2 regions of the Sporosarcina sp. P3 genome follow, and region 2 is predicted to be linked to the other one. Evidence: predicted binding sites of a transcription regulator. Region 2 holds the regulator's gene; the other holds the start of a gene.

Region 1 (8,192 bases), on a different contig from region 2:
CGAATGATGTTTCCAAACTGAAGATCGGCCAAGCGCAGTATACAGTGATGTGTAACGAGCAAGGTGGAACAATCGATGACTTCTTAATTTATAAATTGGAAGAAGAGCGCTATTTATTAGTCGTCAATGCATCGAATATCGAAAAAGATGTAGCTTGGATGAATGAGCAAAAACTCGACCATGTCGTCATCGATAACCAATCTTCCAACTACGCGTTACTTGCACTGCAAGGCCCGGTGGCGGAGTCGGTATTACAGAAACTGACCGATGGGCCACTCGAAGAGATCAAGTTTTTCCGTTTTAAAGAACATGTTCAAGTAGCCGGAGAAGATGTACTCGTTTCACGTACTGGTTATACAGGAGAAGATGGATTTGAAATCTACGGTACACCGGAAGCGATCCAGAACTTGTGGGCAAAGATTTTGCAAGAAGGTAAAGAAGAGGGCGTTGTACCTGCAGGGCTTGGTGCGCGTGACACATTGCGCTTTGAAGCGGGACTACCACTTTACGGTCAAGAACTGAGAGAGGACATTTCTCCATTAGAAGCAGGACTTGGCTTCGTCGTAAAAGTGAATAAAGAAGATTTCGTTGGTAAAGATATTCTTGTGAAACAAAAGGAACAAGGCGTGGAACGTAAGCTTGTCGGACTTGAGATGATCGATAAAGGAATTCCACGTACTGGTTATAAAGTATTTAATGGTGACAAAGAGATCGGTGAAGTCACAACGGGTACACAGTCACCAACGTTAAAGAAGAATATCGGTTTTGCGCTTCTATCTACAGAGTTCGCAGAGCTCGGCACAGAAGTTGAAGTGGAAATCCGTACGAAACGTCTTAAGGCAAAAGTCATTGCAACACCTTTCTATAAAAGATCATAAGTGAAAAGGGGTAAAATTATTATGAAGCATCGTTATCTACCTATGACGGAGCAAGACCAGAAAGATATGCTTGACACAATCGGAATTGCTTCCATTGAAGAACTATTTTCGGACATTCCGGAAAAAGTACGATTCAAAGGTGAATATAAGATCAAACCTGCGAAATCTGAAACGTCACTTTTAAAAGAACTTGGACGTATGGCTGCGAAAAACGTCAACGCTCAAGATTATGCTTCATTCTTAGGCGCGGGAGTCTATGATCATTATCGCCCGGTCATTGTAGACCATGTTATCTCACGTTCTGAATTCTATACAGCGTACACGCCATACCAGCCCGAAATTTCACAAGGAGAATTACAAGCAATTTTTGAGTTCCAGACGATGATCTGTGAATTGACAGGTATGGAACTAGCGAACTCTTCTATGTATGACGGGGGGACATCACTTGCTGAAGCCGGAACCCTTGCCGCAGGTCACACACGTCGCAAGAAGTTATTGGTATCTTCCACTGTTCACAACGAATCGCGTGCAGTAGTGAAGTCATATGCTGACGGGCAATACGTTGAAATGGTGACAATCCCACATAAAAACGGTGTAACGGACCTTGATAAGCTGAAAGAAATGATGGATGACGAGACTGCAGCGGTGCTCGTACAATATCCTAACTTCTACGGGCAAGTGGAAGATCTTCAAGCGATTAGTGATATCGCACATGAAAATGGTGCATTATCGATCGTTTCAGCGAATCCACTTGCACTAGGACTACTGACACCACCTGGGGCGCTTGGGGCGGATATTACAGTTGGTGATGCACAGCCATTCGGAATCGCAGAATCATTTGGCGGACCACACTGTGGATATTTTGCCGTATCGAAGAAATTGATGCGTAAAGTTCCTGGCCGTCTCGTTGGTGAAACGAATGATGATGAAGGACGTAGAGGATATGTACTGACATTGCAAGCGCGCGAGCAACATATTCGTCGTGACAAGGCAACATCTAATATCTGTTCAAATCAAGCGCTGAACGCTCTTGCAGCATCCGTTGCGATGACAGCTCTTGGAAAAGAAGGAATTAAAGAAATCGCCTATCAGAATATCGCCAAAACAGCTTATGCGAAACAAGCATTTGAAAAAGCTGGCTTCGAAGTGAAGTTCGGACCTGCACATTTCAATGAACTCGTAGTAGATTGTAAATCACCTATTCAAGATGTCAATAAACGCTTGCTTGAACGAGGAATTATTGGTGGATATGATCTAAGTTTAGTAGATGAAGATCTGGCGAATCACGCACTGATCGCTGTTACAGAACAACGTACGAAAGAAGAAATCGATGCATACGTGCAAGAATTGGAGGCTATCCATGCATAAAGACAACCAATCACTCATTTTTGAACTTTCCAAACCTGGACGAATCGGTTATAGCTTACCTGAATTAGATGTACCCGAAGTAGATGTTACGTCCATTTTGTCTCAAGGCGTAATTCGTACGGAAGAGGCGGAACTGCCAGAAGTATCGGAGTTGGACATTATGCGTCACTATACTGCATTGTCCAATCGTAACCATGGTGTCGATACAGGGTTCTATCCATTAGGCTCTTGCACAATGAAATACAACCCAAAAATTAACGAAGCGGTTGCCCGTTTCCCAGGATTTTCACGTGTTCACCCACTACAAGACGAATCTACTATACAAGGTGCACTTGAAGTAGTATACGATCTGCAAGAGCATTTGGCTGAGATCACGGGTATGCCACAAGTCACATTGCAACCGGCAGCAGGGGCGCATGGTGAATGGACAGCTTTGATGATGATCCGTGCCTTTCACGAAGCGAACGGTGATACACAGCGTACGAAAGTGCTGGTTCCCGACTCCGCTCACGGAACAAACCCGGCTTCTGCAACGGTTGCTGGTTTTGATACAGTAACAGTTAAGTCAAATGAAAAAGGCTTGGTAGATCTGGAAGATTTGAAATCAAAAGTAGGGCCTGATACAGCTGCTTTAATGTTGACGAATCCGAATACGCTTGGACTTTTCGAAGAAGATATTTTAGAAATGGCAGCAGCGGTTCACGGAGTCGGCGGGAAGCTGTATTACGACGGAGCAAACCTGAACGCAGTTATGTCAAAAGCACGTCCTGGCGACATGGGCTTCGATGCGGTTCACTTGAACTTGCATAAGACGTTCACAGGTCCTCACGGTGGTGGTGGACCAGGTTCCGGTCCGGTAGGCGTAACAGATGAACTAGCTGCATTCATGCCGAAACCTATTGTTGAAAAAGTAGATGATCGTTACCTATTGAACTATGACGTACCACAATCCATTGGTCGTGTAAAACCGTACTACGGTAATTTTGGTATTTACCTACGTGCCTATACGTATATTCGTTCAATGGGTCCAGACGGCTTAAAAGCTGTGACGGAATATGCAGTACTCAATGCGAACTATATGATGCGTCGTCTAGCGCCATACTTCGATTTGCCATATACACAGCATTGTAAACATGAGTTTGTTTTATCTGGTCGTCGTCAGAAGAAACTTGGCGTACGGACACTCGATATGGCGAAGCGTTTGCTAGACTTTGGCTACCATCCACCAACAATCTATTTCCCTTTGAATGTGGAGGAGGCTATGATGATCGAGCCGACAGAAACAGAATCAAAAGAAACATTGGATAACTTCATTGAAGCTATGATTCAAATTGCCAAAGAAGTAGAGGATCATCCTGAAATTGTTCAAGAAGCACCACACACAACAGTCATCGGTCGTTTAGATGAAACAAAGGCAGCACGTAAGCCTGTATTGCGTTATGTAAAAGAACAATCAGCAGTAGAAGAAACCGTACAATAATAAAATTAGTTGATAAAGGCACCGCTAATAGCTAGCGGTGCCTTTTGATTTGTAGATAATCTAGAAATCCACTCGTAATACATAGCATATATGGAGAATAATATAGTAGGAAGGGATAGATCGTTGGAAAGAAATAACTGTTTATTCCATGTTTTACGCAATACAGATGGACATAACCAAGTTACTAAACGTGAGTGTTTTCCGAGAACTACACAATTAAGAAAGGCATTGACTATTATGGGGAAGCATTCAAATATATTATATACAACTCCATCCAGTCGCTGTATCGACGATAGGAAAACATCATCAGCATGCAGCGAATGAGAGTTACATATGGAAATCACCAGGAATAAAACTAGTACTATACACAGTCTTGTAAAATTAGAATCGTATATTATACGATAAACAAATGTTCATTGTCAACCATAAATTTGAGAAATTTCTGATTATGTGTTATACTGTATAAGTACAAGTAAACAGGACGGCAAGTAACAATCCTGCGCAGCTTATTCCGGACGGGAATGAAGGGCGCACTTTTTTAAATTTTAAAAATGGATTGTTTTATTTCAATGAAATAAAATGTAGCACCTCACATTGTTTTAATCAGTTAACTGTTAGGCTTTAGTTAAAAAAATTTATAGGAGGAGATTTTCTAGTGAACTTAATTAATGAAGAAATTACTCATAACGTGTTTGGTGAAGGTAACATTGTTGAACACGAGGAGTCATTCATCACGGTTGATTTCAATAAAAACCTTAAAAGGTTTGTCTATCCCGATGCATTTGAGAACTTTATTACGTTAAACAATCGGAGCATGGCAGAGTCTTTAGAAAAGGTTTTTGTGGAAAGAAAAGCAGAAGAGAAAATTCTGGAAAAGAAGCGGAAAGAAGAAAAGGCTATCCAGGTGTTAGAACAGCAACGTAGAGAAATATTAAAAAACCATAAAATTCACGAAAGTTCACAAATTGTTTTCTGGTTAGATCAGGAAAGACAGTCAGATGTGTTTACTGATTGGGAAGTATCGACTGGAAGCATTCAAAGCGGGAAGAATAAAGGTTTACCTAACCCAGTAACTCGTTTGCGTCCAAACAGTGCAGGTGTTTTAACAGTAAGAACTCCTGATCAAAAAGAAACCGAAAGAACGATTCGAGGTCTCTTTATGGTTGATGATACATTTACTGGAAGCATTGGCGAGGATGGATTGGTTCCTACCCACCCTAAATACAGAATTCAACTTACAGAAGAAGAAGCTGAGAAAATGCTTTTCTGGAATTACTATAAAAATAAAAACTATCCAGACCGTACTTCATGGAATTCGGGTACATTCCGTTACTTTGATAATATTTGGACTGCTCAAATTTTACAAGATATCATCGCTTTAAAGGCTGATGAAGAACAGATCAAAGAAGCGGAAGAATTTATGGACTATTTCTGTAAATTGAACGCGATTGATATAAATAATATCCCGGAAGCAGAAGGCGCGTTACGTTAACAAGTGGAAAGCCTTTTGCTGAAGTGTATTACAAAGTCGTTCATTACACTGTAAGCTGCCAGGTACGAGCACATGATGACTGTGTTGGTACCTGGCAGTTTTTTGTTTATTTCTGGATGTACTCATGATTTTGTATTCAGGAAGATTTGTGATGCTTGACTACTTTCTTAGTAGATTTCATTTTAAATGTTTGATTCCATATTATATAATTCATTAGATTGGACAAAAATAGTACTAGCGAAGTGCATACATAGAATTGAATATCATGGTAAAGGAATGAATGAATATGAGGGAAACCGTAACAGCGATGGATGTCGCTAAGTTGGCAGGTGTTTCACAATCGTCTGTTTCACGAGTATATTTTGAGGGTGCATCTGTTTCCGATAAGACAAGGAAACGGGTTCTTGAGGCAGCGGCAGAGCTCGGCTATCGTCCCAATGTATACGCGAGAAGTTTAATCACAAACCAAACTAAAATTATTGGCCTTGTAATGAAGAGTGTTCAGAATCCATTTTACGCACACGTATTGAACCGATTTAGTTCGATCTTCAAACAGCAAGGGTATAGTATTTTATTTGTTTCAACTACTAATGATGAGATACAAGACGAGGATGTTGAAACATTACTGAATTATCATGTGGCGGGCGTAATTGTGACTGATGCTACGATTTCTGAAAAAGTTGGAAATGAGTTCAAAAAGAATCACATACCTTTAGTCTTCTTTAATAGAAAGCCTCATACGGACGTGTTTCATTCAGTAAGTTGCAATAATTTAGAAGCAGGACGCTCTATTGCGCACTTTTTAGTATCTTCAGGATCTACGGAATTAGTATTGGTCACCGGGAACGAAGATACCTCTACAAGTATCGAACGTAAAAAAGGTTTTTGTGAAGTACTCGACCAGCAAAACATTACGTATCGTACGTACAATTCAAACTATACGTATGAAGGTGGGTACGACACAGCCATCGCATTACTTGAAGAAAATCAATTACCATCTGCAATTTTTGTGGCGAACGATATCATGGCACTTGGAGTATTAGATGCTCTCCGTAAGTATGAAATTCGCATACCCGAACATACTAGGGTTGTTGGATTTGATAACATCGGCATGGCTTCTTGGCCTGCTTACGATTTGACGACATGGGAGCAACCAATCGAAGAAATGATTGAGGCAACAGTAACGTATTTGATGGAAGAAATGACATCTTATACAGGATTTGTTCAAACCATTGAAGTGGACGGGAAATTGATAGAAAGAAAAACAACATAAAGTTGTTGACTTTGATGAATATTTAGACTAGTATTTTCACGTAGAGTCTGTTGCATACGTATGCAAAGTGAAAATTACTCTGGTATTCCAACTATTCATGAAATGAGTATGCAGATCAATCAGAATGTAAGCGGTTAAAAATAGGAGGCGTAATGATGGTAAAAGTAATTAAAGCAGGTAAATCACAAGAAGAAGTAGCAGCAAACGACACGAAGGTATCCGAAATTGTTTCTGGTGCATTACAAGATATAGAAACTCGTGGAGATCAAGCAGTCCGTGAACTTTCCGAGAAATTCGATAAATGGACTCCAGAATCCTTTAGACTTAGTGAAGCAGAAATAAAAGAAATTGTGGCGCAAGTGCCGGATAGTGTCATCGAGGACATTAAATTTGCACAGACGAATATTAAAGCGTTTGCAGAAGCGCAGCTTGCTTCATTGCACGATGTAGAAGTAGAGAATATTCCTGGTGTAGTTCTTGGACATAAAAATATCCCTGTAAACAGCGTAGGTTGTTATATCCCAGGTGGGCGCTATCCGATGGTAGCATCTGCGCATATGAGTGTGTTGACTGCAAAGGTTGCAGGAGTAAAACGGGTTATTGCCTGCACACCACCCATCAAGGGTGAAATTCCGAAAGCGACTATTGCAGCAATGTATTTAGCGGGAGCAGATGAAATTTATTTACTTGGCGGCATTCAGGCGATGGGGGCAATGGCTATCGGAACAGAAACCATTGAATCGGTCGATATGATTGTCGGACCTGGTAATGCATTTGTTGCCGAAGCGAAGCGTCAATTGTACGGCCGTGTAGGAATTGATTTATTTGCAGGTCCGACAGAGACATTAGTTGTAGCGGACCATACAGCAGATGCGGAAATGATCGCAATTGATCTTCTTGGTCAAGGAGAGCATGGACCGACGTCTCCTGGAGCGTTGATTACGACTTCTGAAGATCTAGCACACGAAACCATTAAAGAAATCGCACGTCAGTTGGAAACACTTCCAACAGCGGATGTAGCCAGTGTGTCATGGGAAGATTATGGTCAAATTTTAGTCGTGGATTCAATTGAAGAAGCACGAATTGAAGCCGACCGTTTAGCATTCGAACACGTGGAGATTTTAACAGAGAATCCGGATTACTTCCTCGAGCACATGACAAACTACGGTTGCCTGTTCTTGGGGCCAGAGACGAATGTTGCTTACGGAGATAAAGTAATTGGTACAAACCATACATTGCCAACTAAGGGAGCAGCTCGTTACACAGGTGGATTATGGGTCGGTAAATTCATCAAAACGGTTACTTATCAGAAAGTTACTCCTGAAGCCTCCGCATATATCGGTGAGTACGCAGCGCGACTTTGTCTACTAGAGAACTTTGAAGGGCATGCTCGACAAGCACAACTTCGAGTAGATCGATATGGCAAAAAGTAAAGCAAGTTTGGCGGCAAGGTAATTAGGAGGAATGACTATGTTAGGGATGATCGGCCTTTTTGGGGGACTTGCGATCTTAATATTTTTGACAATGAAGGGGATGAACCTTCTCATTGCGGCGCCCATTACCGCATTATTTATTGCGATTATGAATGGCATCCCGCTTTTCCCGCAGTTAGTAGAAGAGGGCGCAGTGAACTTCTTAACTAACTATATGGGTGGATTTACAGGATTTATTGCCTCTTGGTATTTAATGTTCTTAACGGGA
Region 2 (8,192 bases):
AAGCCATCGGTGCTGCACCCATTGGTAATCCCGGGTGACCAGAATTTGCTTTTTCAATCGCATCGATTGATAATGTTCGGATTGTCGTTATTGCCAGTTGATCGATTTTTTCGGTCATGCTGTACATCCTTTCCATCCTGCCTCTTATGAGTGTTTTATAGTACGTATTCCTTCTCTAGTGTAGTCAATTCCAGAGTTAATTACAATGTTAATCCTTTGCCTATCATCAATTTAACGGCTTTTGGTTCTCTCTTGCCTGTTTGACTTTTTCAGGTGTTACATCATTTCCTTCTGGATCTACTACTTTGACTGATTCAATGGTTTCACGCATACTTGAACGGAATGTTTCCAAGTATTCCTTTCTTAGCTGTGTCTGTTCTTTTGCTTCTTCAATCGATAATCCTGTTGTTTTCTTTTTATTCGCCAATTCATTAATACGTTTTATTTTCTTTTCCGGTAGCATCTTTAAAAACCTCCATAAGTTAGTCGTTTAATAAAATGTAAACAACCTGAAGGAAAAGTGCAACCTATTAGTGTTCCTGTGCGATAAACTCTTTATATCTTCTATGAACTGTTGCTTTGCTAACCGAATGACCTAAACCATTTAATACGGTTGCAATTTCTTCGTATGTGAGACCTTTGTTACGAAGAGAGACAATTTCTTCTATCGGAAGCTCTAGTCTTTCACGTCCCGGCCCTTGGTCAATATTTCGCAAATTTTTCGATGGATCAAAGCCTCTGTCAACAGCACGCTTCATTCCTCTACGTATCTTTGCATTATGTAGTTTTCGTTGATATTCTTCTACGATTGCAAGAATTTCTAGTAACATTGAATCCATTTCATTCAGCTCTATCGTACCATTTGAATGATTGGTAATTACAGTCGCTTCACTTTTAGCAATTACATGCAAAATCGCAACCCTAGCATTCCCACGTCCTAATCGCGTTTCATCCTGAATGAATACCGCATCCACAGTATCGTTTTGGATTTGATCCAACATGGATAGAAGACCTTCACGATCCATATCATATCCACTTTGCCGATCAGTATAGACTCCCACACATTCATAAGATAGCTCAGTAGCTAATTTTTCAAGTTCTTCCTGCTGTCTTACAATAGATTGTTCTTGTGTTTCTTTTTCTGTACTCACACGGCAGTATATTACACATTTCTTTTCTGTCATTTAGATCCCACTCCAATTTCAGCTACCCGGATATCTGTTTGTTTATTAATTTTAACAGGCACACGTAGTAATTCACCTGAAACGATTTGATCAGTAGGTAATTCGTTTAATGAACGTACTTGTTCGATCCAGTGGGTGGTCGGTATATCTTCTGAGTAGTTAGAAGCCAGCTGCCATAGTGTATCTCCTTCATTAATAACGATTTCCATATAGTGATCTTCCTCCGCAATCTTATCGAATTGAACCCAAGCGAAAGATACACAAACCGCTATTAATACTGCGAAATAATAATTGTTTTTGATAAATTCTTTTATAAACTCCATTGTAACTCCTCCTCTAATTCGTACATTAAGAATACACGTTCGGAATACTTGTTCTTAATTATAAGAGAACGTATGATTCCATGTCAAGTAAAATTAGAACCTTTGTTTGATTAGTAATCGAACACATGTTATACTATATTCAAAATAGTGGTTCAGTATACCATTGCTCGCAAACTAGTAGAAGAGGTGAATTTGTTGAAGAAAATATCAAAAAGACAAGAAGAAATACTTGCTTTCATAAAAGATGAAGTGCGTTTAAAAGGTTATCCCCCTTCCGTTCGTGAAATTGGAGAAGCTGTAGGACTTGCATCAAGTTCTACGGTTCACGGTCACTTATCACGGCTCGAGAGTAAAGGTTTTATACGCAGGGACCCGACAAAACCTCGTGCTATCGAAGTTTTGGATCCAGAAGGGTTAGATGAATTAAAAAATGGCGTTATGCATGTTCCGTTGATTGGTAAAGTTACAGCAGGCAATCCAATTACGACGATTGAAAATATTGAGGAGTACTTCCCATTGCCGGATACATTTGGTTCTTCAGAGGATGAAATTTTTATGTTGGAGATTGTAGGAGATAGCATGATTGAAGCCGGCATCCTAAACGGAGACCGTGTGATTGTTAGACAAACGCACTCTGCAAGCAATGGTGAAATTGTCGTAGCTATGACAGAAGAAGATGAATCAACCGTTAAACGTTTCTTTAAAGAAAAAGATTATTTTAGACTCCAACCAGAAAACTCTTCTATGGAGCCGATCATTGTAGATCAAGTGTCCATTTTAGGAAAAGTAATCGGTGTATTCCGGATGATTCATTAATGATAAAAAAGTGTATCGAGAAACCTCAAGAGGTTTTCGATACACTTTTTCTTTATACCAACTTCTTTTCAAGCAATTGTTCCATTGAATCTAGTACTGCAGATTTCACATGCTCATACGTCAATCCGCCTTGAATATATGCTGTGTATGGCGGTCTGATTGGGCCGTCAGCTGTCAATTCAATACTGGAACCTTGAATGAACGTACCCGCGGCCATAATGACGTCATCTGCATAACCGGGCATGTAGGATGGCTCTGGGGCATATTGCGCGTTAACTGGTGAGTTTTGCTGGATCATCTGACAGAACGCTATCATTTGCTCAGCGTTTAAAAAGTTCACTGATTGAATTAAATCCGTTCGGAGCTCACTGTAATGCGGTGTCGTATCCATACCGAAGCTACCGAAAAATGCCGATGTGAATAACGCACCTTTCACCGCCTGACTGACTGTGTGTGGTGCTAAGAAGAATCCTTGATACATCTCAAGTAACGTATCGAGTGAAGCCCCTGCTTCAGCTCCAAGGCCTGGAGAAGTCATGCGATAAGCACACTTCTCAACCAAGTCTTTCCTGCCTGCAATGTAACCACCTGTTCGGGCAAGTCCACCACCTGGATTTTTTATGAGTGAGCCCGCCATTAGGTCCGCTCCAACTTCTACGGGCTCTTTCATTTCCACGAATTCTCCATAGCAATTATCTACAAAGATCACGACATCTTCTTTTATTTTGCGGATCTCGTTAATAATCGCTTCAATTTCATGAATTCTGAATGATGGATTGCTAGAATAGCCCTTCGAACGTTGGATTGCTACGACTTTCGTCTTCGCCGAAATTGTCTTTTTTGCTTTCTCGTAATCGACAGAACCGTCTTCTTTCAAATCAATATGCTGATAGGAAATGTGGAAATCTTCAAGTGAACCCGTATCTTTACCGTTGCCAGAAATGATAGACTCCAACGTATCGTATGGTTTACCTGTAATATAAAGAAGTTCATCACCTGGTCGCAATACCCCAAACAAGCTAATCGTAATAGCATGCGTGCCCGAAATAATTTGATTTCTTACAAGGCAGTCTTCCGCTCCGAATACATCCGAATACACTTGCTCTAATACATCACGACCACTGTCATCATAACCATAACCTGTTGAACCTGATAAATGAAAATCGCTTACTTGATTTTTTTTGAATGCATGTAAGACTTTTCTTTGATTAAAAAACGCAATTTCTTCTACTTTCCTCACATATGGAGCGATGAGTTCTTCCGCTTTTTGTGATGTAGTGAGTAATTCTTCATTAATGGGTGTCATTTGCATGTGTAGTACCTCATTTCATTTGATCATATTCTATTTTACCAGATGAAGTCTATATACCAAATGAAAGACAACAAAAAAACAGGCAAGCGCCTGTTTATTGTTCATCTTTTAAAATAACTGGTTTTGTAGGAGCATACGTAGAAATAGCATGCTTATAAATAAGCTGTTGTTTACCATCTGTTTCTAATAACACCGTATAATTATCATACGACTTGATAAGACCTTTCAACTGAAAACCATTTAGTAAAAAAATTGTAACAAAAGTGTTGTTCTTACGTAAAGAATTCAAAAACGTATCTTGCATGTTTCCCTGTGCCATTCAATTGCCTCCTTGTCTCTATTAATTAGTTATTCCATACTTACTTCTGATAATCCTTTATTATCTGACAAGTTATTTGGAAAATTTCTTCACTCGATTGATTCGCATCTACCCACTGGACGGGCAATTTATTACGGAAGTAGGTCAGCTGCCTTTTTGCATAATTACGTGTGTTTTTCATTATCGCTTCTATTGCCTGCTCTTTTGTCAATAGTCCGTCAAAGTAGGAAATCAGTTCTTTATAGCCTATCGCTTGTACGGATTGAGTTTGACGGATTCCTTTATTCCAGAGTTGCTGTACCTCATTAAGTAATCCCGCTTCAACCATTTGTTCTACACGCAGATCGATTCGTTCATACAGTAACTCCCTAGGAAGATCTAGTCCAATAATTAAGGAGTGATACATAGGTTGATTCCCTTGCTGTTGTTCATGGTCTTGTTTTGTTTGGCCCGTCACTTCGAGTATCTCCAGTGCACGGACTAGACGTCTATGATTATTCGGATGAATTTTCTCTGCACTTTTCAGATCCAATTCTGCTAACCTCGCATGCAATACATCTGCCCCTTCTACTTCAAGCTCTCGTTCTAAACGCGCTCTCACTTCAGGATTAGCTGCTTGTTCTGTAAATCGATAATCAAACAAAACCGACTGAACATACATTCCACTGCCGCCAACAATAATAGGTAGTTTCCCACGTGATCGAATATCGTCAATCCATTGCCTGACAGCTAGTTGATATTCCGCTACAGAAAATGATTCTGTCGGTTCTTTTACATCAAAGAAATGATGCGGGATCCCCTGCATTTCAGAATGATGAATCTTAGCCGTACCGATATCCAATTCTTTATATACTTGCATTGCATCACCGTTAATGATTTCCCCATTAAATCGTTTTGCAAGTGCCACGCTAAGCGCTGTTTTCCCTGAAGCAGTCGGTCCTACTACTGCTAGTACATCAACGGGTAAGTTCATGTCGTTTCATCCATTCCACGATAGTTGTATAAACTTGTTTATAATTTGTTTCTTGTAGCATTTCATGTCTTCCACCTTCATATAGCTGAACGGTGACGTATTGTTGATTAGCTTTATCGAATTGTTTGGCTACTTTCCATACACCTTTAGCACGGTCCCCGACCAAGTCATCTGTGCCAGAAAGTAATAAAATCGGTAATTCATTCGGGATGTTTAGTAGGAATTCAGGCACTTCCAATGAATTCATTCCTTCAATTAACACACGAAACAGTTGAGCAGTTGGCACAAATCCACATGCCCCGTCCTCTTCGTAATCAACTACACTCTCCACGTCGCGTGATAGCCAAGCAAATTCACTTTCACCAGGAAATTGTTTCGAATAATTACCGAAGACCAAACTGTTCAAGAACTCATCCGGTTGCTCTTTTGGGAATTTATTTTCTCTATACGAAGCCAATGCAATCGCAGCATGTGCAGTAAGCTCAGAATTGGTTCCAGTACCCGACAGGATGACTTTGCTTAGCGTAGAGCCGTATAGCTGAATATAGCGCCTTGCAACGAAAGAACCCATACTATGTCCGAGTAGCACTACCGGTAGCTCTGGGTATTGTAGTTGATACACTTGATTCACTTCAAACGTATCATCTACTAATTGGTCAAATGTAGCAGACTTACCTATATAGCCGTAAACAAAACCGTTTCCCGTAGCTGTCTTACCGTGACCTCTTTGGTCATGCAACGTTACGACATACCCTTGTGACTGCATGTACTCTGCGAATCGTTTATAGCGACCGCTATGTTCAGCCAATCCGTGAATGATATGCACACGGGCAACCGGCTTAGTATCAGGTGTATAACTTGTACTATACACTTTAGTGCCATCACGCATTTCAATCCACTGGTCTGTCATGAACTTGCACTTCCTTTCGCTTCTGCAATCGCATTTTTCAAATCATTAGCATGAATAGATTTCTCACTGTCTGTATAATGCAACAGCTTTGCCATATAGTCCGTTACTTGTGTCGCTAATGATTCCACAACTTCGATCTGGAAATATAGATCCCCTTTTCTGCGGATAAAGAAATCACTTGGCGATGTGACCATTTCATGATGAATTCCATATAAGATCTCTGCACGCAAACTGATTGGCAAATTGTTCTCCTCTGCTGAAATCGCGTGGGCGAATTGAAAAACCTTTTCACTATTTCTTCCATAAAATGAAGCAAGACGCGCTCCTTGCTGTGTAGTTAATCCGAACTGAGGTGCTCGTGCTGCCTGTAATTCAATAAATTTCCTTAAGGCTTCATCGTCTATGAAATCACTTCCTGATACGGGGATATTCTTCGTTTCACATGGCTTGATAGACGGCTTTTCTAGTTGTTCATTAATTCGATCCACTACAATTTCCGCCATTTGTCGATAGCCTGTTAATTTTCCCCCTGCAATCGTCAGTAATCCAGGAACTGTTTCCCACACTTCATCTCTTCTTGAAATCTCAGATGCATCCTTGCCGTCTTGCGCAATCAATGGTCGAATGCCGGCCCATGTGGATTCCACATGTTGGCGTTGCAAATGAATGCTTGGGAAAATTTCGCGAACTGCTTCAATGATGTAGTGTATATCATCTTCTGTCGCTATAGGATGCTGTTTATCATCCGAATAAAATGTATCAGTCGTACCGATATACGTTTTATTATCCCGTGGAATGGCGAATAACATTCGGCCATCCGAGTTATCAAAATAAATTGCTTGTTGCAACGGGAATATAGATTGATCTACTACAATATGGGCACCTTTCGTAATGTGTAATCGCTTTTTATGCTTGCTGCTGATTTTCTTTTGTAGTTCGTCAACCCATGGACCGGATGCATTGATTACCATTGAAGCCGCCACGGAAAATCGTTCACCCGTTAGTTGATCACTTAAGACTGCTCCAACGACACGATCTTTCTCAAAGTTAAATTGTTCGCACTTCATATAGTTCAGACAAAGCGCACCTTTTTCTGCCGCTTTCTTCAGTACCTCAATTGTCAAACGCGCATCATCCGTCTGATACTCCACATAATGACCGCCACCTTTTAACCGCTCTTTTTTCAGTAATGGTTCAAGTTCAGCCGTTTCTTCTTTCGTCAACATCTCACGGCGTTCTGCAGGCTTTACACCTGCTAGTAAATCGTAGACGAGAAGCCCAGCAGAAGTGGAGTACTTGCCATACGTTCCTTTTTGATAGATCGGCAATAGCATAGGTCTTGATTTCGTGATATTTCTAGAATTACGGAAAACGATTTCTCGTTCCTTTCCCGTTTCTGCCACTATTTTCACTTCTAATTGTTTTAAATAGCGTAAACCACCATGTATCAGTTTTGTTGAACGGCTAGATGTTCCTGCTGCAAAGTCTTGCATATCAATCAGGGCAACCGAAAATCCTCTCGCAGCCGCATCCAATGCGATTCCTGCACCTGTGATCCCTCCACCGACAACTAAAACATCGAATGAAAAGTTTCTCAAGTCCTGAATTCTGCTCGATCTTTCTAATGTAGAAAACATACAATCGCTCCTTTCTGATGTGCTATGTTACATCACTCGTTTAAACATCTTCTCCAATTCATACGTTGTAAAATGGATCAATACCGGACGACCATGCGGACATGTATATGGATTATGACAAGCCCCTAGATCCGTGAGTAAGCGTTCCATATCTTCTTGCCTTAAGTAATAATTTGCTTTGATCGATTTTTTACAACTCATCATAATTGCGCTTTCTTCACGCAATTTCTCGACGTCGACTTTGCGTTTCTCGAGTACTTGCTCAATCATTTCTTCTATGATCGAAGTTGCTTGTCCTTCAGGGAACCAAGAAGGATACTCTTTTACGGTATATGTCGCTGGACCGAACGCTTCTAAAAATACACCGACTTCTTCCAATGCATCTTTACACTCTTCTATTTTTACTTGTTCATCAGCTGAGTAATGAAAAACTAGTGGCAAAAGTAATTGCTGACGTTCACCTGCATCCACTTGGCCAAGTTTCACTTTAAAGTATTCATATTTAATTCGTTCTTGCGCTGCGTGCTGGTCGATTAAATAAAACCCATCTTCATTTTGCGCCACTATATACGTTCCGTGAACTTGTCCGATCGGTGCGATTGAAGGGAAATGACTCTTCTCCTGCTGTTCCTGTTCATAGACAATAGGCTCTTGTGGCACGGGTTCTTCCTGCTGTTCAAAAATAGCTTCAGGAAAGACTGGCGTGGGTTGCTTTATA

The links. Region 2 encodes LexA, which represses DNA repair genes until DNA is damaged. Its sites were predicted from a motif close to CGAACATATGTTCG; they were not measured.
Region 1: the regulator LexA is predicted to act here: its motif matches at 4,147-4,160, upstream of CSV61_RS00585 (malate synthase).

The regions. Positions count from the first base shown of each region.
Region 1 is NZ_PDZE01000001.1:101,105-109,296, forward strand. It holds gene gcvT (glycine cleavage system aminomethyltransferase GcvT) at 1-878, shown strand, start outside; gene gcvPA (aminomethyl-transferring glycine dehydrogenase subunit GcvPA) at 900-2,246, shown strand; gene gcvPB (aminomethyl-transferring glycine dehydrogenase subunit GcvPB) at 2,239-3,726, shown strand; gene CSV61_RS00585 (malate synthase) at 4,382-5,218, shown strand; gene CSV61_RS00590 (LacI family DNA-binding transcriptional regulator) at 5,505-6,491, shown strand; gene hisD (histidinol dehydrogenase) at 6,647-7,924, shown strand; gene CSV61_RS00600 (GntP family permease) at 7,962-8,192, shown strand, end outside.
Region 2 is NZ_PDZE01000002.1:258,727-266,918, reverse strand. It holds gene tkt (transketolase) at 1-118, opposite strand, end outside; gene CSV61_RS03460 (DUF896 domain-containing protein) at 227-463, opposite strand; gene CSV61_RS03455 (YneB family resolvase-like protein) at 531-1,184, opposite strand; gene yneA (cell division suppressor protein YneA) at 1,181-1,507, opposite strand; gene lexA (transcriptional repressor LexA) at 1,703-2,323, shown strand; gene CSV61_RS03440 (methionine gamma-lyase family protein) at 2,376-3,635, opposite strand; gene hfq (RNA chaperone Hfq) at 3,730-3,954, opposite strand; gene miaA (tRNA (adenosine(37)-N6)-dimethylallyltransferase MiaA) at 3,995-4,927, opposite strand; gene CSV61_RS03425 (alpha/beta hydrolase) at 4,911-5,837, opposite strand; gene CSV61_RS03420 (glycerol-3-phosphate dehydrogenase/oxidase) at 5,834-7,474, opposite strand; gene mutL (DNA mismatch repair endonuclease MutL) at 7,502-8,192, opposite strand, start outside.